4 regions of the Geobacillus sp. PLS 41 genome follow, and region 3 is predicted to be linked to each of the others. Evidence: predicted binding sites of a transcription regulator. Region 3 holds the regulator's gene; each other region holds the start of a gene.

Region 1 (7,333 bases), 1.6 Mb from region 3:
GGGTCTTGCACGTACAACGCCCCAAGCCGCTCGTCATAGCCAAACAACACCTGCACGTGCGATGACTGTTCATAATCGACGCTTAACAGCACCGGAACGCCCTCATCAATCAGCCGCTTCCAACGAAGCGGCGAGCCGACGAAAAAGCGGCAAACAAAGCCAAGCTCTTCCAAATAATGAACCGTCGTCGACAATTTCGATCCGCGCACATCAAAAATATGTTGGGCCACTTCATCCTGCGTACGGGGGGAGCCAAGCAATCGAAGCATCATTTCCAAACTTGCCGGCACGCAATAGTTATGCTTTTGCACGACCGGCACAAGCGGCAGCACCACCGACCGTTTCCTTTGCCGCCCAAGCGCTCGGGCGTACGGCGTTTTTTCAAGCTGCGGCTCCGCTTTCACAAGCGATTCAAGCTTCTCCCATTCGTCAAGCTGGTAATACAGTTCGGCGCGCAAATGGGCGAAATAACGGCGATGCATATGAAGCGGATTCAGGCGGTCAAGTTCATCCATCGCCGCGAGCGCCTCACGGTAGGCGCGCACATCGCGCAAGCGGCGCACGCGCTCAGCGTAAAACGCCAGCACTTGCGGAAAGCGCCGCCCTCCTTCCTCCAAAACGGCAAGCGCCTCGTGGTGGCGGCCGTCAAGAGCGTACAAATCCGAAAGCAGCAAATAGCACATGTCGCCGCGCTCCGGGTCATCGAGACCGGCGCGAATCACCTGTTCGGCGCGCTTCCGGTCGCCGGTCTCGATATAAAAATAGCCCCACTTGTCATGCATCGGCACCGTCTCATAGCGGGCAACCACATCCATCCATTCGTGCGCCTCATCGATCCGCTGCATATCCAATAAAGCGCGCACCAACGCAAACGCCGCCCGGGCGATCGATTCCCTCGGCTCCTCCACCCGGCCTTCGAGCGCTTCTGTAAGACGCGGGGTGAGCGCCTCTTCCACATCGAGCGGCCGGCGGTTCTCGAGCCACTCATCACACACCCAAGCGAGCGTCTGCAACGTGTTGAACTTCCGGTGGGCGTACCGCGCGACAAGCCCGCTATGCCGGTACATGAGCGCATAATCAAACAGCCGGATGAGCGCCCGAAACGGCTCGATGCTGTCCCATGACGCCATGAGCGGCCGCCATTGAAACAATCCCATGTTTTCTAAATGCGGCCGCACCTGGGCAAGGGCATCCACGATTCGTTTTTCTTCAACGAGCAATGCGATCGGTTTGATATGATTCATACAAAGAAAACTCCCTTATTCTTTTTCCAGCTATTTATAAGTGTAGAACAAGCCCGGCAAAACAGCCACATATTTTTTCACAAAAATACCGACAAACAAAAAATGGCCTCTCCTTTGAACAGGATCAGCCATATACCGATTCGTTTTATCCGGCGTGCTTGGCGAAAAATTCGAGAGACCGTTCAATAATCATCGGTTGATCGTAATCGAGCGTCGCCACATGGTAGCTGTTTCGGAGGCGGACGATCTCTTTCTCCGTCGATGAAATGCCTTGAAAGATGATGTCGGCGTTTCCCGGCGGCACGACGTGATCTTCGTCGGAGACAAAAATCAACGCCGGACAGACGATGCGATCGAGTTTCGCTTTTGTCTGTGCCATCAGCCTAGCCAGCTGAAGAAGCGAAGCGGTCGGCGTTTTCTCGTATGCCAGCTCTTTCACATCCGGATTTTTCAAGTCCGAACCGATCGAATCCAGATACCTCGGCAGCTCGCCCCCGCCCGTCATCCCGGCGGCGATGGCCGGGATGTCGACAGCGGCGTTAATCGGCACGATGCCGCAGATGTCTGGGTGATGTTCCGCCAAATAAAGCGTGAGCGTCCCGCCCATCGACAGCCCGGTGACAAAAATGGTTTGGCATCGTTGTTTCAGCCATCCATATCCTTCTTCGACCGAGGCGACCCAATCGTGGAATGTCGTCCGTTCCATGTCTTCGTAATGCGTTCCGTGCCCTTTTAAGCGCGGCAGGCAAACGGTATAGCCGGCTTTCGCATACGCTTCAGCGAGCGGGCGCATGCTGTGGGGCGTGCCGGTGAATCCGTGCACGAGCAGCACCCCGACCGGCCCGTTTTCGGCGTAAAACGGCTCGGCGCCCGAGAGCACCGGATATTGTTCGCTCATCTTCCTCTCCCCCTTATCTAGTCAAATCCGTTCCTCTCACTATATTCGCCGCCGCACCTCTTTTTTCCTTTTTTGATCGGACGCCGTTACCACATCGACAACCATGACCGCCACCATTCGTGAAACAAGCCGTTGACGCCAAAATAGACGAATGCGATCCAAGCGATGCCAACCAATGCTTTCTCCATCCCTTTTCCCGTCCGATAGAGCGGCACTTTCCACCGCTTGGACGAAAACGGCCAAAACAGCGGCACCCCTTGAACAGAAAAAAAGTCTTCCACAATATGAAACAAGTAGCCGAGCACGAGCCCAGCGGTAAACGGCGACGCCGAGTCGCGCCAGACGAGGGCGGCAAGCACCCCCCAGACGATGAGCGAATGCGTCATGCCGCGATGGCCGAACGCTTCTTTTACTTTCCCCGCGACGCCGAACGAACGGCGGCCGACGTATGACGACGGCTCGTCAATGTCAGGAAGAAGGCTGCCGATGACAAGCCCCGCCGTATAGGCGGCGGTAAACGGCAGCTTTGTATGCGCGGCCGCCGCCGCGCCGAGGCATAATGTGGCAATGACATGGCTGGAGTATCGCAACGAAATCCCCTCAAACTTTTATCGTTTTCCCCATTATACCACAGAAAAGAATATTTGTTCGTTTCTTTGACGGATTTGTGACAATGATGCCAAGTGTGACAAAGTTAACATCGCGTTATTGACATCATGGCTATAGTTAAAAGTACACAACGCTAATAAGGAGTGAAGCAAATGAAACGAAAACGATCTCCGCTTGCCAACCGTTTCAAATATATTCGGCCGATCGAGCGCCAAGCCGACGGCCATAGCGAAACAACCTACGGCGACCGCGCCTGGGAAGATGCGTACCGTCGCCGCTGGCAGCACGACAAAGTCGTCCGCTCGACCCATGGCGTCAACTGCACGGGGTCGTGCAGCTGGAACATTTACGTCAAAAACGGCATCGTCACCTGGGAAGGACAGCAGCTCAACTATCCGTCGACCGGGCCGGATATGCCGGACTTTGAACCGCGCGGCTGCCCGCGCGGCGCGAGCTTCTCATGGTATATGTACAGCCCGCTGCGCGTCAAATACCCGTATGTCCGCGGCATCTTGCTTGACATGTGGCGCGAGGCGCTCTCCCATCATCCAAACAACCCGCTTGAGGCGTGGAAAAGCATCGTTGAAGACCGCGAAAAAGCGAAGCGCTACAAACAGGCGCGCGGGAAGGGCAGATTCGTGCGCGTCAGCTGGGATGAAGCATTGACGCTTGTCGCCGCTTCCTTATTGTATACGGTCGTCAAATACGGCCCGGACCGCAACGTCGGCTTCTCCCCGATTCCAGCCATGTCGATGGTCAGCCATGCCGCCGGATCGCGCTTCATGCAGCTGATGGGCGGGCCGATGTTAAGCTTCTATGATTGGTACGCCGACTTGCCGCCGGCGTCGCCGCAAATTTGGGGCGACCAAACGGACGTGCCGGAGTCAAGCGACTGGTACAACGCCGGCTACATCATCACCTGGGGCTCGAACGTCCCGCTCACCCGGACTCCGGACGCTCACTTTTTAGCCGAAGTGCGCTACCGCGGCACGAAAGTCGTCTCCGTCAGCCCAGATTACGCCGAGTCGACAAAATTCGCCGACGACTGGCTGTCGGTGAAGCAAGGGACGGACGGCGCCTTGGCGATGGCGATGGGGCATGTTATTTTAAACGAATATTACGTCAAACGGACCGTTCCATATTTTGAACGATATGCCAAAACGTACACCGATTTTCCGTTTGTCGTCACCTTAAAACAAAACGGCGGCGCATGGACGGCCGGCCGCTTCTTGTTGGCGAAAGACCTTGGCAAACAAACGAACAATGCCGAATGGAAGCCGGTCATCTATGATGAAAACACCGACTCGTTTGTCGTGCCGAATGGAACGATCGGCGCTCGCTGGGAAGACAAAGGAAAATGGAACTTGCGTCTTGTTGATGAGGAAACAGAACAGCCGCTTGAGCCACGCCTGTCGTTTTTAGGGAGCGAAGATGAAGTCATCTCGATCCAGCTTCCATATTTCACCGCTGAGGGCGGAAAAACGATCGAACGCGCGGTTCCAGTGAAAAAAGTGCAAACCGTAACAGGAGACGTTTACGTCACGACCGTCTATGATTTGATTTTGGCCAACTACGGCATTGACCGCGGCATCGGCGGCACAGTCGCCCGCTCGTACGATGACGAGGTGCCATTCACGCCAGCATGGCAAGAAGCGATCACCGGCGTCGACCGCGAACTCGTCGTGAAAATCGCCCGTGAGTTTGCCGACAACGCGATCGACACAAACGGCCGGTCGATGATCATCGTCGGCGCCGGGATCAACCATTGGTTCAACTCCGATACGATTTACCGCGCCGTCTTGAACCTTGTCTTGTTCGTCGGCGCCCAAGGGGTGAATGGCGGCGGTTGGGCCCATTACGTCGGGCAGGAAAAGCTGCGGCCGGTGGAAGGATGGCAGACAATCGCCACCGCCCGCGACTGGGTCGGACCAGCGAAATTGCAAAACGGCACGTCATTCTTTTACTTTGCGACCGACCAATGGCGCTATGAAGAGCGGCCGGTCGATGAGCTCATCTCACCGCTGGCCAAAAAAGCGCGCTATTCACACCCTGGCGATTACAACGTCTTGGCCGCGCGGCTTGGCTGGCTGCCGTCGTACCCGACGTTTAACAAAAACGGCATCGAGCTGTATAACGAAGCAGTAAGCCATGGAGCCCGCACGCCGGAAGAGATCGGCGCCTACGTCGCGAAACAGCTGAAAAAGAAAGAATTGCAGTTTGCGATCGAAGATCCGGACAACGAGGCGAATTTTCCGCGCAACTTGATCGTCTGGCGCGCCAACTTAATCTCAAGCTCCGGCAAAGGGCACGAATACTTCTTAAAACATTTGCTTGGCACGACGAACGGCTTGTTAAACGATGACCGCGACAGCCTGCGCCCGGAAGAAATCCGCTGGCGCGATGAAGCGCCGGAAGGCAAGCTCGATCTGCTTGTCAACTTGGACTTCCGCATGGCCGGCACAGCGCTCTACTCCGATGTCGTCCTGCCGGCAGCGACATGGTATGAAAAACATGACTTAAGCAGCACGGATATGCATCCGTTCATCCATCCGTTCAATCCAGCCGTGCCTCCGCTCTGGGAAGCGCGCTCGGACTGGGATATTTTCAAATCACTTGCGAAAGCCGTATCTGATGTCGCCAAACAAGCCGGCTTAAAGCCGATGAAAGAAGTCGTCGCCACTCCGCTGTTGCACGATACGGCGCAAGAGCTGGCGCAGCCGTTCGGTGAAGTGAAAGACTGGAGCAAAGGCGAAACCGAACCGATTCCGGGCAAAACGATGCCGAACATTCACGTCATTGAACGCGACTATACCCTTCTTTACGACCAAATGACCGCCTTAGGTCCAAATGTCGCCCGCCAGCCGATCGGCACAAAAGGGATTGCCTGGTCAGCGAAAGACGAGTATGAACAGTTGAAACGCCGGCTCGGCACTGTCCGGCGCGCTTCCATCGCCGACGGCTGCCCGGATATCAGCGAAGCGAAAAAAGCGGCTGAAGCGATTTTGACGCTGTCATCAACTACAAACGGCAAAATGGCGGTGAAAGCGTGGGAGGCGCTTGAGAAAAAGACGGATTTGAAATTGGCCGATTTAGCGAAAGAACGCGAGGAAGAATGCTTTACGTTTGAACAAATCACCGCCCAGCCGAAAACGGTCATCACCTCGCCGGCGTTCAGCGGCTCGGAAAAAGGCGGGCGGCGCTACTCGCCGTTTACGACGAACGTCGAACGGCTCATCCCGTGGCGGACGTTGACCGGCCGGCAGTCGTTTTACATCGATCATGAACTGATGCGCGAGTTTGGCGAAACGATGGCGACGTTCAAGCCGGTGTTGCCGCACCGTCCGTTTTCAAACAAACGCCCGAAAGAAAACGGAAAGGAAGTCATCTTGAACTATTTGACGCCGCATAACAAATGGTCGATCCACAGCATGTATTTCGACTCCTTGCCGATGTTGACGCTTTTCCGCGGCGGGCCGACCGTGTGGATGAACAAAGATGATGCGGCCGAAGCCGGCATCAACGACAACGACTGGATCGAATGTTTCAACGAAAACGGCGTCGTCGTCGCCCGCGCCGTCGTCTCCCACCGGCTGCCGCGCGGCATGGCGTTTATGCACCACGCGCAAGACCGCCATATTAACGTGCCGGGCACGAAGCTGACAAACAACCGCGGCGGCACGCACAACAGCCCGACGCGCATCCACGTAAAGCCGACGCATATGATCGGCGGATATGCACAGTTAAGCTACGGATTCAACTATTACGGACCGACGGGCAACCAACGCGACCTGTACGTCGTCATCCGCAAACTCGAGGAGGTTGATTGGCTTGAAGATTAAAGCGCAAGTCGGCATGGTGATGAATTTGGACAAATGCATCGGCTGCCATACGTGCAGCGTCACGTGCAAAAACACATGGACGAACCGCCCCGGCGCTGAATACATGTACTTTAACAACGTTGAAACGAAACCCGGAATCGGCTATCCGAAACAATGGGAAAACCAAGAGAAGTATAGAGGCGGCTGGGAGTTGAAAAACGGCGAACTGCGGCTCAAATCCGGCTCGAAAGCGATGCGGCTCGTCAACTTGTTCTACAATCCGTACCAGCCTACGATCGACGATTACTACGAACCGTGGAATTACGACTATGAAACGTTGACGAACAGCCCGCTAAAACAATACCAGCCAGTGGCGCGGCCGAAATCAAGCATCACCGGCGAATGGATGGAGCTGTCATGGGGGCCGAACTGGGAAGACGATCTGGCCGGCGCCCATATCACCGGTTTGCGTGATCCGAACGTTGTCAAAATGGAGCAGGCGATCCAAGCGGAATTTGAGAATGTCTTTATGATGTACTTGCCGCGCATTTGCGAGCATTGCCTCAATCCGTCATGCGTATCGAGCTGCCCGTCAGGCGCCATGTACAAACGCGACGAGGACGGCATCGTCCTCGTCGACCAAAACGCCTGCCGCGCTTGGCGGTATTGCGTCACAAGCTGCCCGTACAAAAAAGTGTATTTCAACTGGCAAACGAACAAAGCGGAAAAATGCACGCTCTGCTTCCCGCGCATCGAAGCCGGCA
Region 2 (7,333 bases), 540 kb from region 3:
TGCAAAAAGAGCGTCCTCTTGCCGTTCGTCCATTCGCGCACCGTGCCGGCAAAGACAGCGACCGCCCCCGCTTCCGGACGCATCACTTTTTTCATCACATCCTCGACCGAAATCGGCCGGTCGGTAATGGCAAACAACGGTTCTGTCATGTTCGTGTTCTCACCTCGTTCATGAGCCATGGAATATATTCGTCATCATCGGCCAGCGAAAACACCGGGTGCGCTAGCGGCCCTTCGAGCGGCTCCCAGGCGATGACGGCGCGGATGTTGGCGAGGTGCTGAAGCGACGCCCAATCTTCCCAAGTGCGGACGAGCACGACTTTCGGGTGCCGCTCTTGTTTGTAGCCTTCGACCAACACGAGATCGAGCCGAAGCGGCGCATAAAGCGCCAACACATCATCCAACCGCCACAACGGGCGGCGGAGATGAAGCTGCAAAAGCCCGTCTCCTTCCACCGCCGTTGCCACCGCCCCGGCCCGCTCATGGCGGACGGAATCGACGCCTTCCGGCCGCGCGGGCTCGCCGCCATGGCCGTGGTGCTTCACCGTCCCGACGCGCCATCCTTCCCGGACAGCGGCCGCCACCCATTTTTCCATAAGCGTCGTTTTGCCGCTATGTTTATAGCCGACGACTTGCCAGACGTTCATTCGCTTGACCCCTCATCGTCATCCAAAAGCCACACTTCCACCTCATCGCCAACCGCAAACCCTCTCGTTCCGCCCGGCAGCACCATCAAGGCGTTCGCAAAGGCAAGCGAGGTGACGATGTTCGACTTGTCCATGCCGACCGGCTTCACGACAAGCCGACCGTCAACCGCCTCGACCCGGCTGCGCACGAAGCGGGTGAACGGGTTCGGCTTCGGAAAATCGGCGCCAAGGGTGGCTTTCGCTTTTTTCAAATACGGCTTGGCCGAAAACAGCCGCGTGCGCACGACCGGGCGGACAAACAGTTCATAGCCGACGTAGCACGCCGACGGGTTTCCGGATAGACCGAACAGCAGCTTGCCATCAATCTCGGCGACGGTCGTCACGCTCCCCGGGCGCATGGCGATTTTGTTAAACAACACGTTCGCTCCGAGCCGCTTGTAAATGGCGGGCAAATAATCGAAATCCCCGACCGAGACGCCGCCGGTCGTAATGAGCATGTCCACTTGGTCGAGCGCCTGGCGCACGGCGTGAAAGCACGCGTCGAGGTCGTCGGCCAGCTGGCCGAAATAAATCGGCTCGGCGCCGCTTTTGAACACCTGCGCCTCGATCATGTAGGCGTTGCTGTTGCGGATTTTTCCCGGCACAAGCGGTTCAGAGACGTCGAGCAGTTCGCTTCCAGTCGCAAAAATGCCAATCCGCGGCTTTTTCGCCACCTTCACTTCGGCGTAGCCGAACGTCGCCAAGAGCGCCGCCACCCCGGGATTGATGCGCGTTCCTTTTTCGACAAGCGGCTGCCCTTTTTTCGCATCTTCCCCTTGAAACGAAATGTTGTCGCCAGGGCGGAACGGGCGTTTAATGGCCATATACGTTTTTCCATCCCGCTCGTACTGTTTGGCGAGCTCCAACATGACGACCGCATCGCATCCTTGGGGAATTTGCGCCCCGGTCATCAAGCGCACCGCTTGAAACGGGCCGACGGGCTGCTTCGCCACTTGCCCGGCGCCGATCGTTTCAATGACTTCAAACTCGACCGGATGGTCAAGTCCCGCTCCTTCCGAGTCGGCGGCGCGAATGGCAAATCCGTCATACGGCGAGCGGTCAAACGGCGGCACGTCATGGTCAGCACGCAAATCTTCGGCCAAATAGCGGCCATACGACTGGCGAAGCGGCACTGTTTCCTCTTCTCCCACTCCGGCATAACGCATCACCCGATCGATCGCTTCCGATACAGGAATCGGGGTTCGTCTTTCGACCATCTCTCTCTCTCCTTTCGATCATACGGCTGGCGGCAACCATATCGTTCTTTCAACGTTGTTGCCATTGTTGCAGCTGTTTTATGCCTTCTGCCAACTTTTCATCAACGACGCTCGCATCGGCAATATGCCGCAAAATCATCTCCCGCGTTTCGCCAAACAAAGCGGCGGACTGTTCGAGCTCTTTCCTCACTTTATCCGCATAGCGGTATTGTTCCTGAATATAGTTTAGCACGTCTTGGGCTCGATTTTCGACTTGATCGATCAGCTCCATCATCGCCGACCATTTGCGAGCTGTATGGATGCTCATTTGGACAACCGTTTCGATCAAAGATGAAATGGCTTCCGTTTGCTCTAGCGACCGCTCGATTTCCTGCTGCACGGCATCGGTTAGCTGGTGAATCGTTTCCGTGCTGTCCGCCGTATGCTCAGCCAATTTCCTCACTTCAGCGGCGACGACGGAAAACCCTTTGCCATGCTCCCCGGCGCGAGCGGCTTCGATCGAGGCGTTTAACGCGATCAAATTCGTCTGGCCAGCGATTTCTTTGATCACTTTCACAATTTGTTCAATTTCTTGCGAGCGGCCGCGCAACCGATGCATCGCGGCCGATGTCGTTTCCATCTCACTGCCGAGCCGCCCCATCGCCTGCTCCATTTCTTCCGACATGCGGATACCTTCTTTTGCGGCTGCGACCATCTGACCCGCCGTCTCCACCAACGCGTTCCCTTGTTCGCATAAACGGTCGGAAATCGCATATGATGACTTGCTGAGCGTACTGACATTATCAACCTTTTCTTTCGTTCGGTCAACCAGCTGGCCTAATACATGGTGTTGCCCGTTGACCACCTCATGCTGGTGAACGATTTCCTGCAACTCCCCGAGCAATCCTGCCACCGTCTCATGAATGGCTTCCTTTTGTCTCGTGAGCTCTTCTTTCATCTCAGCGAGTTGCCGCTCCAGTTCTGTTTTTTCCTCCTCCCACTGCCTTCCCTTCACCAACGCCCACATATCCGTCTCCCCTTTTCCTTCTCTTGATTGGCTTCTGTTGTCAACACGTTGTATGTTATCTGCTGAACATGTCCGTTCTCATCCACGAAAGCAGACACCGCCTCTGCAAAGAGTCAGCAGAAGTCTGCTTTTTTTCATTGTACGATAAAGAAGAAACGTGCTGTTGTGACGTTTATCACATGGATCGATGTCCACTTTTTTTTACGTATGTGAGATCCGTCACAACACCTTCGCGGAAAACACGGTATGCTGAAGCTGTAACGATTGGATCAATGGAGGGATGGATGAATGGAACAGCGGTTTACTGAACAATCATTGATTGGCGATATTGTTACTCAATTTCCGAAAGCAGCTGATTTGTTTAAAGCGCGGCGCATCGATTTTTGCTGCGGCGGACAGCGCCCGTTAAAAGAGGCCATCGAAGAGCGTGGACTGGATGGCGAAGCGCTCCTTCGCGAGCTGAACACCCTTTACGCGGAGGCGCAAAACAAGCCGACGGGAAACTGGAACGAAGCGCCGCTCGACGAACTCGTCGATCATATTGTAAGAACGCATCACCGCTATTTGAACGAGGAACTGCCGCAGCTCAGCCCATATGTCACGAAAGTGTTGCGCGTGCACGGCATGCACCATCCACATCTGTCCCAAGTGCATAAACGGTTCCATGAGTTAAAAACGGAGCTTGAGCAACACTTGATTAAAGAGGAAACGGGCGCATTCCCGCTCATTTTGCAATTTGCCGACAACCCATCGCCGGAAAACCGGGAAGCGGTCGAGCGAGCCGTCCGCGAACTGGTCAATGAACATGACGCAGCCGGCGATTTGATGAAAGAAATTCGCGACATCACCAACGACTTCACCCCGCCGGAAGATGCGTGCGGCACGTATCGGCTCGTCTACAGCCGGCTCGCGGCGCTTGAAGACGACTTATTTACGCACATCCATTTGGAAAACAATATCCTCTTCCCGCGCGTGTTGGCGGCGGTGAAGGTTTAAAGGAAGAAAGACGCCGATTCGCACTTCCGAAAACATAAACCAAAAACGGGATCGCTTCTTCTATGAAAAGAGCGCTCCCGTTTTTCTTCATCCCCCAATATACGACATTTCAATTTTCGGGCGCTGTTTCGCTGTCTCTGCCGTCCGTTCTTCTGAATAGCGGTCTGTCCGCTCGCTCCAGATGGCGGCGATCAGCGCCTTCAGCTCTTCTTTCCCCGCGCCGGCGCGCAGTTTGTCTTTCAACGACACGCCCTCAGAAGCAAACAAACACGTGTACAGCTTGCCATCGGCGGAAATGCGCGCCCTCGTGCAGCTCCGGCAAAACGTTTCCGTCACCGAGGCGATAAAGCCGACTTCTACGTTCGTGCCCGCGTACCGGTAGCGGCTCGCCACTTCGCCGAAGTACGCTTTTTCAACCGGTTCAAGAGGGTGCATGGCGTTGATTTGTTCATACATCTCTTTTTTCGTCACGACATGGGAGTAATCCCAGCCGTTCGTGGTGCCGACATCCATAAATTCAATCAAGCGGAGCGGAATGCCTTGTTCTTTGAAATAGGCCGCCATCGGCACGATTTGCGAGTCGTTCCACCCTTTTTTGACGACCATGTTCACCTTGACGCCGAGCCCCGCCGCCCGGGCGGCTTCGATGCCTTTCAACACCGGGGTGACGCCGACGCCGATGCCGTTCATTTTTCGGAAAATGTCATCATCCAACGCATCCAAGCTGACGTTGACGCGCTTCAACCCGGCTTCTTTCAGCCGCTGCGCCCATTTCACTAAATGGACGCCATTGGTCGTCAAGCCGATATCGCGCAGGCCGGGAATCGCAGACAGCCGCGCAACAAGCGCGTCCAAATCGCGCCTTAAGAGCGGCTCGCCCCCTGTCAGGCGGATTTTTTCGACGCCCAGCTCGACAAAGCATTCCGATAGAAGCGCCATTTCCTCGACCGTCAACAGCTCGCCTTCCGCCAAAAAGCGAAAATTCGGCCCGAACACTTCGGCCGGCATGCAATAGACGCAGCGAAAATTGCATTGGTCGATCACTGATAACCGCAAGTCGCGAAGCGGGCGGGCGAGGCGGTCGGTGATCTTCACCCGGTCGCGCTCTTCCATGTCGCTCCCTCCTTTCCCTTTCATGGGCCGCGTGATGTTCCAACGGCCTGCTCCTTATCGCTGCCAACGGCCTAGTTTCGCCGCACAGGACAACAAACTAAATGACAATCCAATGGTGACCGCCACCCATGCCCACGCCAACTCCATCCGCCCCGATTCCATGGCCATATAGACAGCGGTGGGGATCGTTTGCGTTTTTCCCGGAATATTCCCGGCAAACATGAGCGTTGCGCCAAACTCCCCCAGGCTGCGGGCAAACGACAGCACCGCCCCGGACAACAAGGCGTTTCTGGCCAGCGGCAGCGAAATATGCCAAAACACTTGGCGCTCATTCGCCCCATCGATGCGCGCCGCTCCTTCAACGGTTGGATCAACGGCTTCCAGACCCGCTTTGGCCGCCTGGTACATGAGCGGAAACGACACAACAACCGCCGCCATCACCGCCGCGCCGGGTGTAAACAGCACCGTTGTGTGAAACCACGTTTCCATCAACTGTCCGATCGGGCTATGCCGCCCAAACAGCACAACAAGCAAAAAACCGACAACCGACGGCGGCAGCACGAGCGGCAACATAAACACCGTCTCCACGATCGTCTTCCCACGAAACCGGCGGCGCGCCATCCACCTCGCCGCCGCTGTTCCAAGGATTGCGACGATCACTCCGGCAAGAAGCGATACGTTTATCGATAACCATACCGGTGACCAAAACTCTTCCATCGACGAACCTCTCTCTGTTCCGTCTCCCTTTTACCATACGAAAACAAACAGTAGAATGCTATGATGCTACTCACATTGTAACATAGAAAAAGGAAAAACCAATTTAGAAAAAATTGTGACGCCTCGCACAAAAAAACAGTAACCGGTGATTTTTTTCACTCTCTCCCGCTGTGATGATTTTTACAATAGAAATAGCTGAATGAATGGAGGTGCTATCGATGGAAGCTGCAGTGAATGGATATTTTCCCCATTTACGTTCTTTGTTGCAATCGTCGAAAAAAGTGATTCCGTTGCGCAAGCACTCCTTTTTGTTCCAAGAAGGGATGCCGGCCAATGAATTGTATTTGATCCTCTCTGGCAAAGTGCAAGTAAGCAAAATTTGTCCGGACGGAAAAGAAATGTGCTTCCGCATTTGCGGAAGCGGGGAAATCGTTGGTGAATTGACGCTGTTTACGAACGATGCACACTACTTGTTGACGGCCAAGGTAATAGAGCCAGGCGAAGCGGCAGTCGTAAACAAAGAGGAACTGGAACAGCAGCTGCTTATCAATCCGACCCTTACTCTTGAATATATGCGCTGGATGAGCAAGCATGTCCGGCGGACACAGACGAAATTCCGCGATTTGATTATGAACGGAAAAAAAGGGGCGCTCTATTCGACGCTCATTCGCCTATGCAACAGCTATGGCGTCCCGCTTGAAGATGGAAGCATTTTGATCGACGTCGCATTGAAAAACCAAGATTTAGCCAACTTTTGCGGCACAACGCGCGAAAGCGTTAATCGGATGCTCAATGCATTAAAACAACAAGGGATCATCTCGACAAAACGGGGGAAAATTACGGTTCATGATTTAAACTATTTGAAAACGGAAATTCAATGCGAAGACTGTCCGCCGGATATTTGTTGCATTGAGTGAGCGGTGCACCGTAGTTAGGGGTCTGTCTGATCGTTCCCCTTCGATACACAGCAACGACCAAGCCATTTTGGCGCGCTGATTAGAAGAACGCCCGACCGACCGTTGTTCGCGGCCTGCCGGACGCTCTCTTTTTTTCGATTGTGATGCGAATCACTTCTTTTTCTTTTCACCGCCGTATAATAAGAGCTATAGGGCTTTAGGCGGCTATCTCCCGTTTAGGGAAATGGGGAAACATTAATGTCCGCTTGTTTCTGAGCCGTCGTCTTCGCCCGTTTCGGTCACTTTCAGCATGGCGACGGCTCCTTTTTGTGCATGGTTAAACTGATGAGTGACGATCGGGTATATTCCCGATTTGCGCCGTCATTTCAACGCGGACGTCATGCGGTCCGATCCGCTCCATTTTCAACGGCACCGGTGCTTGGTTCAATCCTTTATGCGCCGCTAACATGTTCGTAGCAGACTGTTGCGTAGTTGCCGCTGTTCCGTTTTTATTTTCCGCCTTTGCCTCTCCTCCTCCCCCGTTGCTGCATGCGGCCAAAAGCGATGCAACCAACGCAACTGACAACAACGTAGACACATTTCGTTTCACTGTTTTCTCCCCCTTCAGTTGATTTGATTTACACCTTCAGCGTACGCCATTTCTGCCTTTCCCCTAGTGATTTGTATCACCAAGGAGCGGCCA
Region 3 (7,333 bases):
TCGTATACGTCGGTGACGATTTTGTCTAAAAAGTAGCGGTCGTGGGAAACAACCAGGACGGCACCGGGATAGGCTTGCAAGTACTGCTCCAGCCAGGCAAGCGTCTCAAGATCCAAATGGTTCGTCGGCTCGTCCAAAATCAATAAATCCGGCTTGGACAACAGCAATTTCCCAAGGGCAAGCCGCGTCCGCTGTCCGCCGCTTAACGACGAGACCGGCGTAGTTTTATAATCATATGAGGAAAACTGCAGCCCGTGCAAAACGGAGCGGATGTCGGCTTCGTATTGGTAGCCGCCTTGTTCTTTGTATTGTTCTTGCAGCTCGTCATACATTTTCAGCGTTTTTTCATAGCGAGCGGGATCGGCGAGTACGTCCGGGTCGCCGAGTTGCATGCTGAGTTCGGCGAGCTGTTTTTCGAGTCCTAGAAGCGGGGTGAATACCTCAAGCATTTCGTCCCAAATGGAACGCGGCGAGTCGAGCCCGCTGTTTTGCGCCAAATAGCCGATTTTGATATGGTTTGGTTTGATGATTTTGCCGCTGTCGAAAGAGAGTTCACCGGCGATGATTTTCAACAATGTCGATTTTCCCGCTCCGTTGCGGCCGACAAGGGCGATTCGGTCGCGGGACTGTATTTCTAGTTTTATATTCGATAAAATAAGGTCAGCGCCGAAATATTTCGTGAGCCCGTGCACTTGCAAAATGATCATGTCCGTCACCTCGCGAATAGTTTAACGCAAGTCGCGAAAACGGTCAAAGACGAATGATGAAAAATCGTGTATAGTGTATAAATGGAGGAGATTGTATTGTCATCGTTCACTCATTTCAATGAACAAGGGCGCGCGAAAATGGTTGATATTACGCACAAAGAAGATACTGTGCGAGTGGCTGTGGCGCAAACGAGCGTGACTGTCAGCCGGGAAATTTACGAAAAAATGACGAGCAATGCGATCGAGAAAGGGGATGTGCTCGCCGTCGCTCAAGTGGCGGGGGTGATGGCGGCGAAGAAGACAGCTGACCTTATTCCAATGTGTCACCCGCTTATGTTAAAGGGTGTGGACATTGCTTTTGCTTGGGAAAACGATGGAGAAGCGCATAAGCTCGTCATCACGGCAACGGTGAAAACGAAAGGGAGCACAGGAGTGGAAATGGAAGCGCTGACGGCCGCTTCGGTCTGTGCGTTGACAGTGTACGATATGTGCAAGGCGCTTGATAAAGGAATGGTCATCGGTCCGACGTATTTGGTCGAAAAAACGGGCGGGAAGTCTGGCCATTACCGACGGAAAACCGATTAGCTAGGGGATGAGATCATGAGCAACGAACAACCGAAAATTCCGCAGGCAACCGCCAAACGGCTGCCGCTTTACTATCGGTTTTTGAAAAACTTGCACGCTTCCGGCAAGCAACGCGTCTCCTCTGCCGAGTTGAGCGAGGCGGTGAAAGTCGATCCGGCGACGATCCGCCGCGATTTCTCCTATTTTGGCGCGCTTGGTAAAAAGGGATACGGGTATAATGTCAATTATTTGTTGTCGTTTTTCCGCCGGACGCTTGAAGAGGATGAGGTGACCGAAGTCGCCTTGTTTGGCGTCGGCAATTTAGGCACCGCCTTTTTAAACTATAATTTTTCGAAAAACAACAATACGAAAATCGTGATGGCGTTTGATGTCGATGAGCGGAAAGTAGGAACGACAGTCGGCGGGGTGCCGGTCTATCATCTCGATGAGTTGGAGGAGCGGCTTCACGAAAACATCCCGGTCGCCATTTTAACCGTGCCGGCCGCCGCGGCTCAAGCGCTGACCGACCGCCTTGTCGCCCAAGGAATTAAAGGCATTTTAAACTTTACTCCGGCGCGGTTGAACGTGCCGAACCATATTCGCGTCCATCATATCGATTTAGCCATTGAGCTGCAGTCGCTCGTCTATTTTTTGAAAAACTATCCATCGCCATCGTAAAAGGAGAGAACAACACATGAAATATTTGTTGCTCGTTGCTGTGATTTTGTTGCTGTTTGGCACGAAAAAGCTGCCAGAATTAGGGCGGTCGTTCGGCCAGTCGCTTCGCGAGTTTAAAGACGCCACAAAAGGGCTCGCTGATGACGAAGAAACGAAAACCGACCGATGACAAGGCAGGATGGAGAAACAATGAATGACAAAGAAATGTCGGTGTATGAGCATCTGGGTGAACTGCGAAAACGGCTCATCATCGTGCTCATCTTTTTTGCTGCGGCGCTTGTCGTTAGTTTCTTTTTTGTCGATGATGTCATTTTGTATTTGCAGCGAACGGCCGAGGCGAAGCATTTGACCATGAACGCCTTCCGCCTCACCGATCCGATTAAAGTGTATTTTCAGTTTGCCTTTGTCATCGCAGCTGTGCTGTCGGCTCCGGTGCTGTTGTATCAAATTTGGGCGTTTGTCAGCCCCGGTCTGTATGAAAAAGAGCGGAAAGTGACGTTAAGCTATATCCCGGCGTCGATCGTTCTTTTTTTAGCAGGCGTCAGCTTCGCTTATTTCGTCTTGTTTCCGTTTGTCGTTCGATTTATGAGCCAGCTGGCTGACCAACTAGGGGTTCAACAAATGATCGGCATTAATGAATATTTTCAGTTTTTGCTTCAGCTCGTGCTGCCGTTTGGCATCGTATTTCAGCTTCCGATTGTTGTGCTGTTTTTTACCCGCTTAGGGCTTATTACGCCGCAGCTTCTTGTTCGCATCCGCAAGTATGCGTATTTAGCGCTGCTTATTTTAGCGGCGGTCATTACGCCGCCGGATGTGTTGTCGCAAGTGATCGTCATGATTCCGCTCACCATTTTGTATGAAGGAAGCATTTGGGTGGCGCGCATCGGCTATCGGAAAGCGCAGCGAGCAGTCGAGCAGGAAGGCAATGAGTGAGGCGGGACGAAAAACATTGAGAGGAAAGCGAGCAAGGCCGGGCCAAACGAAGGGGCTGTCTCAAAAGCCGCAAAACAGGGTTTTGAGGCCGGCCTCTTGTTTTTTTGTTTCCATTTTCACGATATGATCGCCGTCATGGGATTGATGTTCTGGTCCCTTCCCGCGCGAATCACGGGAAGGGGGTCAGCGTTTTGAGGCGAAAAGAAGGCGAAGGGCGGTGCCGAAATCAAAGGCAGCGAGCGCCGCTAAAGCGATGGTGGAGACGTTCCAAACCGTTTCATGAGCACTTTCGATGGCCAAATACGTAAACATTGAGCCTAAGACGAAATACAGAAGCGAAAACAGCCGAGGGTTTCGCATCATAGCCAAACCCTCCAAACGGCGAGCGGCAGCTCGGACTGGCGCATCATTTTCTCAATCTCGTCGGCCAATAGCGTCTGCATGACGACGACGAACGTATTCATGGCGACATGGGCGAAAATCGGTACGAAAATGCGTCCGGTTTTTGCGTATAAAAACGCGAATACCATCCCCATGGATGTGTACAGAAGCAAATGTTCCGGCTCCATATGGACAATGGCAAACAAAAGCGAACTGACAAGCGCAGCAAGCCAAAAGTTGTATTTTTCATAAAGCGAGCCGAAAATGATTTTGCGGAAGATGAGCTCTTCCAAAATCGGGCCGATGACGGAGGTGACGACGATAAGCAGCGGCGTCAGGCGGATGATATCGATGATTTGCCTTGTATTTTCCGACCCTGGTTTGATGCCGAGCAGCCGCCATTCGATGTTGGCGGCGATGCTTTGGGCCGCGAGCGCCAAAAAGACGCCCAAGACCGCCCACATCCACGAGGAAGCAAGCGGCAGCCGCCGCATCATTCGTTCGTTGCGGTCACCGCGGAGCAGCCATAGGATAATGACAAAAGCGAGCAGGAAACTAATGATCGCCCAATACCCGGAAGCCAGTTTGGCGGCTTCGAGGCGGCTTTCCGTTCCTTGGCCGACGCCGAGGGCGCGAAGAAGCGGCACGCCGACAAAGGCGGACAGCTGCATGACGATATACGTGATGATGACGTACCAGTGGTTGCGTTTCAAACCCTCTACCCCTTTTATTTCAAATTATATCCGTATTGTAGCACATGTATGGCGAAAATAGTAAGAAAACTGCATCCTCGCATCCCACCTCACCGCCGTAAAAAAAATTAACCGGAGCCGTTTATCAGTCCGAGGAATGTGAAATAATGAAAACGGGCTCCGCGCGGATGGGGAGTAGAGGCAAAACAACCGGCTCCTTTTGCTCTTTCTTCTTTAGGAGAGAAAAACAGTTATTTTTTTGCATTTCCTACTTGCAAAACTGAAAGAAGTTCATTAATATTATAAGTGTGTTAGCACTCAATAGTGATGAGTGCTAATAAGAACGGCGAAAACTATCGTTAAGGAGGTTGTTCCCCGTGTTGAAGCCATTAGGCGATCGTATTGTCATTGAAGTCGTGGAAACAGAAGAAAAAACGGCTAGCGGTATCGTTCTGCCGGATACGGCGAAAGAAAAACCGCAAGAAGGCCGCGTTGTTGCTGTCGGTGCAGGCCGCGTGCTCGATAACGGCCAACGCATCGCGCCGGAAGTCGAAGTTGGCGACCGCATTATCTTCTCGAAATATGCGGGCACAGAAGTGAAATACGACGGCAAAGAATACTTAATTTTGCGCGAAAGCGATATTTTGGCTGTCATCCGCTAATATATGCGTTCATCACATAAACATTCCGAAAACATACTGGGTACTTAATCGGATACTTAACTTGTGGCACGCAGTCCAACAATTTCATAAGGAGGTAACGGGGTATGGCAAAACAAATCAAGTTCAGTGAAGAAGCGCGCCGTGCGATGTTGCGCGGGGTGGACAAACTTGCAGACGCAGTGAAAGTCACATTAGGTCCGAAAGGCCGCAACGTCGTATTGGAGAAAAAATTCGGTTCGCCGCTCATCACGAATGACGGGGTAACGATCGCGAAAGAAATCGAGCTCGAAGATCCGTTTGAAAACATGGGCGCGAAATTGGTCGCTGAAGTCGCCAGCAAAACGAACGACATCGCTGGGGACGGTACAACAACCGCTACGGTATTGGCTCAAGCGATGATCCGCGAAGGCTTGAAAAACGTAGCAGCTGGTGCCAACCCGATGGGCATCCGTCGCGGTATCGAAAAAGCGGTTGCTGTTGCGGTTGAAGAATTGAAAGCCATCTCCAAACCGATTAAAGGAAAAGAGTCGATCGCCCAAGTTGCTGCGATCTCGGCTGCTGACGAAGAAGTCGGCCAATTGATCGCTGAAGCGATGGAACGCGTTGGCAATGATGGCGTTATCACGCTTGAAGAGTCGAAAGGCTTCACGACGGAACTCGACGTTGTCGAAGGGATGCAATTCGACCGCGGTTACGTTTCACCGTACATGATTACGGATACGGAAAAAATGGAAGCTGTCCTTGAAAATCCGTACATCCTCATCACGGACAAAAAAGTATCGAGCATTCAAGAACTGTTGCCTGTTCTTGAGCAAGTCGTGCAACAAGGCCGTCCGCTCTTGATCATTGCGGAAGATGTTGAAGGCGAAGCATTGGCGACGCTTGTTGTCAACAAACTGCGCGGCACGTTCAATGCGGTAGCTGTCAAAGCGCCTGGCTTCGGTGACCGCCGCAAAGCGATGCTCGAAGACATCGCGATTTTAACGGGCGGTGAAGTCATCTCCGAAGAGCTCGGCCGCGAACTGAAATCGACAACGATCGCTTCGCTCGGCCGTGCGTCGAAAGTTGTTGTTACGAAAGAAACGACGACGATCGTCGAAGGCGCTGGCGATTCGGAGCGCATCAAAGCGCGCATCAACCAAATCCGTGCGCAGCTTGAAGAAACGACTTCGGAATTCGACCGCGAAAAACTGCAAGAACGCTTGGCGAAACTCGCTGGCGGCGTAGCGGTCATCAAAGTGGGCGCAGCGACAGAAACGGAATTGAAAGAACGCAAACTGCGCATCGAAGACGCGCTCAACTCGACTCGTGCGGCTGTTGAAGAAGGCATTGTCGCTGGCGGCGGTACGGCATTGATGAATGTCTACAGCAAAGTCGCGGCCATCGAAGCGGAAGGCGATGAAGCAACCGGCGTGAAAATCGTCTTGCGCGCAATCGAAGAACCGGTTCGTCAAATCGCGCAAAACGCTGGTCTGGAAGGCTCGATCATCGTTGAGCGCCTGAAAAACGAAAAACCGGGCATCGGCTTCAACGCGGCAACAGGTGAATGGGTCGACATGATCGAAGCTGGCATCGTGGACCCGACGAAAGTCACTCGTTCGGCGCTGCAAAACGCTGCCTCTGTCGCCGCCATGGTCTTGACGACAGAAGCGGTCGTTGCCGACAAACCGGAAGAAAACAAAGGCAACAACAACATGCCGGATATGGGCGGCATGATGTAATCTCGCCGCAAAAGCCTTGGAACACTGGGGGTTTCCCCGGTGTTCTTTTTCTTTTTGACTATATATGCCTCAGCCAGGTGTTCTTACAGCCGCTGATCGGGTGAAGGGCAGCTGTTGTTTCTCCCTCATATCGCTATTCTATTGCACCTTTTCCTCCGCTGTGCTAGTTATCGCACCTCAATGAAAAACGCATAAATCGCATCCCCTTTTTTCCAAGAGGCGTGAATGGCATAAATGTATGCCCCTTTCTTTTCCGGAAGAGTAATGATTCCGTTTTGCACCGGGCGCCAGTCGGCATCTCCGCCGTTCCATACACCCGCTTCGATCGTCAACGGGCGGTCGTCAAATTGGAGGTGTAATTTTGCCCCAGGGGCAACCGGATAGGGATTCATGTTTTTCACGAGCAGCGGCGGGGCGGCAGCGTCGGCCACGACTCCGCGGCCGCCTGTTGACCATGTATATGTTCCGAGGCGGTGGTCGATTGTCTCTCCGTCGACGGCCAATCGTAAGTCAGGCGGTTGGATGTCGCCCGATTGGCAACCGGACAGCCATACAGCGATGAGGAGCCATAGCCATCTATTTTTCATGTCGTTTCCCCCTTTCTCAGTTAGACGTTTTGCCTGCTCATTTGTTTCATTGTCGATTGTGATTTTGGGTAAAATTAGAAATGGAAAGGCGATATCCAAAGGAGGAGAATGGAATGAACGTGCGGATTGAACGCGATTCGCTCGGTGAGGTGCAGGTGCCGGCTGATAAGTACTGGGGGGCGCAGACGGAGCGAAGCCGGCAAAACTTTCACATCGGCACGGAAACAATGCCGTTGGAATTGATCTATGCGTATGCCGAGCTGAAAAAAGCGGCGGCCATCGTCAACCACCGAGCCGGGAAGTTGAGCGAAGCGAAGCAGCGGGCAATTGTCGCCGCGTGCGAGGAAATTTTGGCGGGCCAATGGGATGAGCATTTCCCGCTCGTCGTCTGGCAGACGGGAAGCGGGA
Region 4 (7,333 bases), 530 kb from region 3:
GTCGCAAATTTTCTGCACATGGTGCAATTGGTGCGAGGACAGCAGGACCGTGATGCCTTCATGGCGGCTCAAATCGCGGATCAGCCGAAGCAGCTCGCGCACTCCCTCAGGGTCGATGCCCAACGTCGGCTCATCCAAAATGATCACTTCCGGGCGCTTCATCAACACATCGGCCAAGCCGAGCCGCTGCCTCATTCCCCGCGAGTATTTCCCCGCTTTTTTATGGGCCGCATCGGTCAAATTCACCTTCTCGAGCAGCTCCCATGCCCGCTTTTCCGCCTCGGCGCGGGGAATGCCGTTTAACGCCGCCGTATACAGCAAGTTCTCCAAGCCTGTCATGTGATGGTAAAACCCGACATCATCCGGCAAGTACCCGACTTTCCGTTTAACGTCAATGGGATTTCGCACTGGATCGATCCCGCATACCCTAACCATGCCGGACGTCGGCTCGGTGAGCCCGAGCATCATCAAAATCGTCGTCGTCTTTCCGGCCCCGTTCGGGCCAAGAAGCCCAAAAATTTCCCCTTTTTGAATGGAAAGCGACAAATGGTCAACCGCCCGATGGTCGCCATACGTTTTGCACAAGTTGTCAAGCTCGATGACAGCGGGTGCTGCCATGCTTACCTCCTCCCGTATGTTTTGATTAAATAGTACAGCCCTCCGGCCACCCCTGCAATGATCAGCAGGGCGACAATCCCCCAAAGCGTTGACGTTTTGACAGAGACGCGGAACGCCGCCTCCGCCGATGTTTCCGCCGTTTGCGCCTGGAAGTTGACGACATAATCCCCGGCGATCGCTTCATCCGACGCTTTCACTTTCGCCTTGACTGTTTTGGAATCGCCCGGGTTCAGCTGGGCGATCGTGCTTTGATCGAATTCCACTTCCCAATTAGGCGGAGCGTCAGCCGTCATATTGATGTTCAAAAGCGGAGCGCTTCCGGTGTTTTTGACGACAAGATCGATCACCCGTTCATGCCCCGCCGTCACATCGGTGCTCAAATTTCCTGACGGCGTCGTCAGCTTGAGCTCATACGTGCCCGTAATAACCGCTTCTAACGTCAGCTCAGCCGACGTATCGCTCGTTTGCGCTTTGATCGGGATTTTGTACGTGCCCGCTTTCACATTTTCCGGCGGTTTGACCTCGACGGTAATGTCTCTTGATTCGTTCGGCTCGAGTTTCACCGACGTAACGGAATTGCCTTCCGATTTGAACGTGACTTGCCATCCTTTTTCGGCTGCCGAACTTAACGCGTAATTTTGCGTCTTGGCGGTTCGGTTTTTCAGCGTGACATCATACGTGAAGCTCGAATCCCCGTGCCCCTCGAGGTTCGTTTGTTCCGACGTCAGTTCCGTTTTAAACGATCCTTGTTCCGTCACGCGGACAAGCAGCGGCAATTTCGATGAACCACTGTCCCCTTTCGCGACGAGCCAAAAGCGGTAATCCCCCTTGTCGACATCCAGCGGCACGGTCACTTCCAACGTGACCTGTTCTTCTTTTCCGCCTCTTACGGACAGCTGCTCAATCGTTCTCCCCTCAGCGGTCATCGACGTCGACCATCCTTTCGGCAGACTGTCAAACGAGAACGTGACATTTTCAATCGCCGAGCCGTTGTTGATGACATTGACCGTATAGTCGATCGTTTCCCCGGGTGTCACCGAAAGCCCGGTGTATGGCGTGAAGAGAACAACACCGCTTGTCGCCGCTGCCGGGCGGATCGGAAGAAGAAGCGAAAAGAGAGTCAAGATCATGGCGAACATCATGATGATCCTGCTTTGCACGACATTCACTCCCTCCTTCTGTTTTCACTTCGTATACGCCAGAAATGGATCAATGGATTTGTTTTGCAGGAGAAAAATTCAGTTGTAGAATAGATGCAGAGCAACCATTCCAAGCATGCGTCGGGAGGTGGGCAAGATGGAAGACCGACGGGAAGACCTCGAACTGCTCGAGAAGATCGCCGAAGGCTCGCGCGCCGCCTTTGACCGTTTTTACGAAAAATACGCTCCGATGGTCTATCATATCGCTCTTCGGATCGTCGGCGACGAGGTGGAGGCGGAAGATGTCAGCCACGATGTGTTTCTCGAAATCTTGCAAAAACCGCATCAATTCGACCCGAAACGGGGAACCGTTCAAGCCTTTCTTGCCGTGAAAACGAAAAGCCGGTCGCTCGACCGCCTGCGCAAGAAACGGGATCTTTTAGTGAGCCGCCTTGAGGAAGCAGCTTTAACAGAAAAGGGGGCGGAATTTGATTTTCTCCGCCAACTGGAACAACAAGTCATCATAGACGCTTTAACCCATCTCCCCGAGGAGCAGCGGCAAGCGATCATTCACTTTTACTTTCATGGGGAAACACAGCGGGAAATCGCCGCCGCGATGAACAAACCGTTAGGCTCCGTCAAGTCGCTCATCCGCTACGGCTTGCGCAATTTGCGGAAACAAAAAGAGCTGTTCCACTGGATGGGGGCTGGCAGAGGTGAAGAACAGCATGAAGCATAGCCATATTTCGGAAGCAAAAATCGTGGACTGGCTGTTAGGCATGCTGCCAGAGCAAGAAAAAGAAGACGTGTCCAACCATCTAAAGCAGTGCCTTGAATGCCAACGCTTGCTTGAAGCGTGGAAAAACATCGGGCTTAAGGAGGAAGCCCAATATGAAGCACCTCCCCTTTCTCATAAAGAGCGAATTTGGGCCCAAGCAGAAGCGCAAAAACAAACGAAGCGGATGCGGCGCGGTCTCCGCATGGCAGGCGGGTGGATCGGTGCAGCTTTGGCCGTTTTCCTTTTCACCTTGCGCCTTTCCGCTCCCAGCGACGGACCAGCCGCTTCCCATGACCGATCGGATGAGCCATATCGATACCAGATTGTCAAACAACATACCGACATGCCAATCGAGCGAATCATCCATAATCCCAAAACGAAACAAATTCCGATTGAACCATCGGTGCTTTTTCAACAGATGGACGGCACGATTTGGCTCAATGACGATACGAAGGAAATGCTGATGGAAATTGAAGGGTTGCCGCCGTTTGCGACTCGCGATTATCAATTGTGGATCATTTACACCAACAACGAGGTCAAAGGGGAGCTGTTGACGATCCGCCACGGAGCAGCGCGCATTTTCATCTCCGGCGAGGATGTCAAACAGTTCAAGCAAATTAAAGCAAGCCTCGAACCAAAAGGAGGAAGCGCAGAACCGACCGGGCCGGAGACATTTACTGTCGATTTGGAGCATGAATGATCTTCAACATTGAACGCTCTCCCACCTACGCTTGAGCTTTGAGGTGGGAGATTCTTGGGAACACCCGCCCCACAGCAGGCTGTCCACCAAGCCATCCCCGTGCGTCCCACGGGTCTTTACCCCTTCTGTTCTGCGGAAGCAAGAGGAAGAATGACGGCCAATCCCGATTCATTCCCCACTTACGCTCACGCGTGGAAGTGGGGGATCTTCTCGGTTCAGGATGATAAAAACGGGGAAGGGCGTCTGCTCCTTCCCCGTGTGTTTTGAACACACATCCAACATCCGCCGCATGCGCCCGGACAACCGTCTCACGAACGCCGCAGCGCCGTCATTTTAAGCAGCCGTTTTTCCCCGCCCTCTTACCGTTGGCTTTGCTCTTTTGTCCGCAGGGCCTTTGGAATGTAAACACAATACGGCTCGCTTTCCAAATAGTCTCCCGTCACCGCGTACGCCCGGGAGCGTGAGCCGCCGCACACATATCGGAACTCGCAGACGCCGCATTTTCCTTTGTATTTGTCCGGATTGCGCAAGTCTTGGAAAATCGGAGAATGACGGTAAATGTCCGCCAGCGGCGTTTCTCGGACGTTCCCTGCCTTCACCGGCAGCAGCCCGCTCGGGTAGACGTCGCCGATATGGGAGATAAAAACAAAGCCGTTGCCGTCATTCACCCCTTTGGGCGCGCGGCCGAGCCCGTCGACTTGCCCGGTTAAGCCTTTGTTCAACACATCTTCGTAGCGGATGCCGCCTTTTGCCGTTTTTCCTTCACGCATTTTCGCCTGCAGCACGACGCGGCGGTAATGCTGGCCGGCCGTCGTTTTGATGTCAAACGGAACGCGCTTGCTCGTTTCGTACAGCCAGCGGAACACCCGCTCATGCTCGACGGGGGAAATCATGTCCTCCTCCTTCCCCCTGCCTGTCGGCACAAGGAAAAAGACGCTCCACAGGACGCATTTCAGCTTCTCCACCAGCGCCGCCATCTCGTCAAGCACATGAACGTTGTATCGCGAAATGACGGTGTTGATTTGCACAGGGATATCGAGCTCATGCAAGTAGTGAATCGCACGGATCGTCAACTCAAACGAGCCGCTCACGCCGCGGAAATGGTCGTGAATCTCGGCGTTCGGCCCGTCAAGGCTGAACGCCCAGCGCGACAAGCCGACTTCTTTCGCTTTGCGGATCGCTTCTTTCGTCACGTTCGGCGTCGCGCTCGGCGTCATCGACACGCGCAACCCTTTATCGATCGCATATTTCGCTAAATCGTACACATCCGGACGCATGAGCGGATCGCCGCCCGTAAAGACGAGCATCGGCTGATCCATCTCGTAAATCTCATCGATCAGTTTTTTCCCTTCCTCAAACGTCAACTCGCGCGGATCGCGATGGTATTGCGCTTCAGCGCGGCAATGAAGGCACTTGAGTTGGCACGCCCGCGTCAACTCCCAAATGACAATAAACGGGTTTTCATTGAAATCACGCATCATGCTCCCTCCTTGGCCTCCATTGTACCGCAACATTCAGGTGCGTTATGTGATATCGATCACATCCGCAGCGAGGCCACAACAGATGGCGATCGTGCCATGAGCGAAGATGACAGCCGTTTAAACAGGCGGTATAACATTTAAGTAAAAACGAGTGGAGATGAGACGATGCCAGACGGGGTCTCGTACCACGCCAAAGACATTTCACGAAGTCGCGAAACGAACGGGGCTGACCGTCCTCGAAGTGGCGGACTTGGCGAAGGAAATCAACCTCCAGTCCAATAACGTAAAAGAGCCGAAGTCGTGCGGTTCTTTTTCGCCCTATTGCCGTTTCATAAAATTCAGGTCATCATCAAAAGGTGCACTTGACCTTTTATTGACAGTTATTGTACAGGCGAAATCATTTTTCACTTGCGTATCATGAACGTCTTTGTGCATCAAGTGCATTTTGTGGTGAAAAGCCGGGAAAAGAACCATTTCGCGGTCAAGGATGGCTCTTCTGAATTGAAAAAAGTGTATGCGGTGTCTGCTTCGGCCACCATCCCCCCTTCACCGGTACTCTTCCTCCGTATTGACATTGCGCCAGACGTCACTATCTGCGGCAAGTTGCTCGGCGTCCACCCAACGGACGCGGGCGCGGTCAAGGAGCGAGATCATCCGCCGTTCGCCGGCGTCAAGCAGCTCGGCGATCACGGAGCGAAGCCGACGGTGGTATAAGGCGACCAATGGTTCGGGACGGACGCCATGGAGCGGGACGATGGCGTCAAACATCGGATCGATATAGGAAGCAAGCCGCTCTGTCACTTCCCGCCGCATGTACGGCATGTCGCACGGCAAGACGAACACCCAATCCGCTCGGCTCTGTTCCATAACGGTGTAAAGGCCGGCCAGCGGCCCACAGCCGCGGCAGCGCTCGACATCGAGCAGCACCGGGATATCCGTTTGGCGGCGGAATTCATCGACAAGCGACGGGTGGCTGACGATATACAATTCATCCGCGATCGGATCGAGCGCCGCGACCGACCAAGTGAAAAACGGGGCGCCTTCGTGCAGCGCAAACGCCTTCGGCCGCCCGAACCGGCGCGACTGGCCGCCGGCGAGCACCGCTCCGGCAATCGTTTGTTTCATCATGCTTCCCCTTTCCGGACATCCATCGTTTGTTTTTACCGTACCATACCAACCGGCGAAAAAAAGATTTCCGCCTGCAGACGGAAATCCCAATGGAGCGGATGATTTATTTTTTGCCGATGGCCACCCGCCATACGTCCGGCCCTTCCTCTAAGTACTCCCATGTAAACTGATCCGGACGCTCCATCATGAATTGGTATTGCAGCGGACGCGGGTCATGGTCATTCGTCAGCTCCATCACTTCCCCCGGCTTCAAACTGTCAAACAGCCGAAAAATTGCCGGATGGCGGTCGCGCGGCGGATAGTCCGGGGCGTGGATTTTGGCAGCAAATTGGTTCATAACATTGGCCTCCTTTGTAGTATAATGAATTATATACTTTATCATAACCGCTTGAGCCTTGGGCGGTAGTGACGAGCGTCACAGCCCGAAGGTGAACATGTTCAATCCCCATGAAAGGAGAAATGGCGGTTGGAAGAGCTTGTTGGCTTTTGCGCGCAATGCGGCAAGCCGATCCATTGTCTGCATGGGTTCTTAAATGGCGTCGTCAGCCGAGAAACAGAGACGTTGTACTGCTTTCCGTGCCATGACAAGCAAAAGGAAATGGAACACACCACGCCGGACAAATGCCACAAGTGATTGAAAACGCTCACAAACGAAGGGAGCTGACCCAAAAATCCGCTAAAAAGCGGACTTTTGGAGCCAGCTCTTTCTTTATTAAGTAAGCCGTGTATTGATCATGAACGATTCCGAATCAAACCCTTTTATTTATAAGGAAATTCAATTTTCGTCAAAACAATGTCGCTGCCGGGATTAACATGACCGTACGGGCTAAAACGCACTCCTTTTCCTGGACGGATACAAAGCGACAATGACACAAAACGTTATTTTCAAATTTCTACGAATCATTTATAATATGAATGGGGAACGATTGTCCTCATTTGTTCTGCGCTACAATCCCATCCCTTTCCTCAACCACTTACTCTACACGCTCGTTTCCCCAGTCCTCAAAAGAAAGGAGCGATTCATCATCACTCGCTTTTCCAGGGCTGCTATATATCTTATTAGAAGGGAGGATTTTCCTTGGAAGAGATATTGAAACAAATTTTGGACAAGCTCCAAATGATCGAACATGAAGTAAGCGACGTCAAAACAAACATGGCAACGAAACAGGAGCTCGAAGAAGTGAAGCAAAACTTCACAACAGAGCTTGAGGATATTAAAGCCAACATGGCAACGAAACAAGAACTTGAAGAAGTGAAGCATAGTTTCACAAAAGAGTTCGAAGATATTAGAACCAACATGGCCACTAAACAAGAACTCGAAGAAGTGAAGCATAGTTTCACAAAAGAGATCGAAGACATTAAAGCCAACATGGCCACCAAGCAGGAGCTTGAAGACATCAAAGCCAACATGGCTACCAAACAAGAACTTGAAGACATCAAAGCCAACATGGCTACCAAACAAGAACTTGAAGACATCAAAGCCAACATG

Evidence for each region. Region 3 encodes Rex, which represses fermentation and respiration genes when NADH is low (regulators of the CRP and FNR family bind a similar motif). Its sites were predicted from a motif close to TTGTGAAATATTTCACAA; they were not measured.
Region 1: ACVX3G_RS11215 (nitrate reductase subunit alpha) is a predicted target of Rex. The motif match lies at 2,826-2,843, and genes of this name have one in related genera.
Region 2: ric (iron-sulfur cluster repair di-iron protein) is a predicted target of Rex. The motif match lies at 3,072-3,089, and genes of this name have one in related genera.
Region 4: ACVX3G_RS16480 (TIGR04053 family radical SAM/SPASM domain-containing protein) is a predicted target of Rex. The motif match lies at 4,761-4,778, and genes of this name have one in related genera.

What each region holds. Positions count from the first base shown of each region.
Region 1 covers NZ_CM151395.1:2,247,466-2,254,798, reverse strand. Annotated here, with positions in the region: gene ACVX3G_RS11230 (bacteriocin-processing peptidase family protein) at 1-1,244, opposite strand, end outside; gene ACVX3G_RS11225 (alpha/beta hydrolase) at 1,390-2,142, opposite strand; gene ACVX3G_RS11220 (metal-dependent hydrolase) at 2,229-2,732, opposite strand; gene ACVX3G_RS11215 (nitrate reductase subunit alpha) at 2,904-6,590, shown strand; gene narH (nitrate reductase subunit beta) at 6,580-7,333, shown strand, end outside.
Region 2 covers NZ_CM151395.1:3,284,353-3,291,685, forward strand. Annotated here, with positions in the region: gene ACVX3G_RS16405 (molybdenum cofactor biosynthesis protein MoaE) at 1-149, opposite strand, end outside; gene mobB (molybdopterin-guanine dinucleotide biosynthesis protein B) at 146-646, opposite strand; gene ACVX3G_RS16415 (molybdopterin molybdotransferase MoeA) at 643-1,902, opposite strand; gene ACVX3G_RS16420 (methyl-accepting chemotaxis protein) at 1,952-2,908, opposite strand; gene ric (iron-sulfur cluster repair di-iron protein) at 3,197-3,904, shown strand; gene moaA (GTP 3',8-cyclase MoaA) at 3,992-5,017, opposite strand; gene modB (molybdate ABC transporter permease subunit) at 5,072-5,734, opposite strand; gene ACVX3G_RS16440 (Crp/Fnr family transcriptional regulator) at 5,953-6,651, shown strand; gene ACVX3G_RS16445 (hypothetical protein) at 6,968-7,240, opposite strand.
Region 3 covers NZ_CM151395.1:306,511-313,843, reverse strand. Annotated here, with positions in the region: gene ACVX3G_RS01375 (ABC-F family ATP-binding cassette domain-containing protein) at 1-707, opposite strand, end outside; gene moaC (cyclic pyranopterin monophosphate synthase MoaC) at 804-1,292, shown strand; gene ACVX3G_RS01365 (redox-sensing transcriptional repressor Rex) at 1,308-1,949, shown strand; gene tatA (twin-arginine translocase TatA/TatE family subunit) at 1,966-2,118, shown strand; gene tatC (twin-arginine translocase subunit TatC) at 2,139-2,882, shown strand; gene ACVX3G_RS01350 (YdiK family protein) at 3,066-3,245, opposite strand; gene ACVX3G_RS01345 (lysostaphin resistance A-like protein) at 3,242-3,976, opposite strand; gene groES (co-chaperone GroES) at 4,333-4,617, shown strand; gene groL (chaperonin GroEL) at 4,722-6,338, shown strand; gene ACVX3G_RS01330 (hypothetical protein) at 6,506-6,925, opposite strand; gene fumC (class II fumarate hydratase) at 7,039-7,333, shown strand, end outside.
Region 4 covers NZ_CM151395.1:3,294,749-3,302,081, forward strand. Annotated here, with positions in the region: gene ACVX3G_RS16460 (ABC transporter ATP-binding protein) at 1-618, opposite strand, end outside; gene ACVX3G_RS16465 (COG1470 family protein) at 621-1,787, opposite strand; gene ACVX3G_RS16470 (sigma-70 family RNA polymerase sigma factor) at 1,915-2,496, shown strand; gene ACVX3G_RS16475 (anti-sigma factor) at 2,486-3,235, shown strand; gene ACVX3G_RS16480 (TIGR04053 family radical SAM/SPASM domain-containing protein) at 3,595-4,713, opposite strand; gene ACVX3G_RS16485 (molybdenum cofactor guanylyltransferase) at 5,263-5,844, opposite strand; gene ACVX3G_RS16490 (DUF2249 domain-containing protein) at 5,948-6,181, opposite strand; gene ACVX3G_RS16495 (hypothetical protein) at 6,311-6,478, shown strand; gene ACVX3G_RS16500 (hypothetical protein) at 6,923-7,333, shown strand, end outside.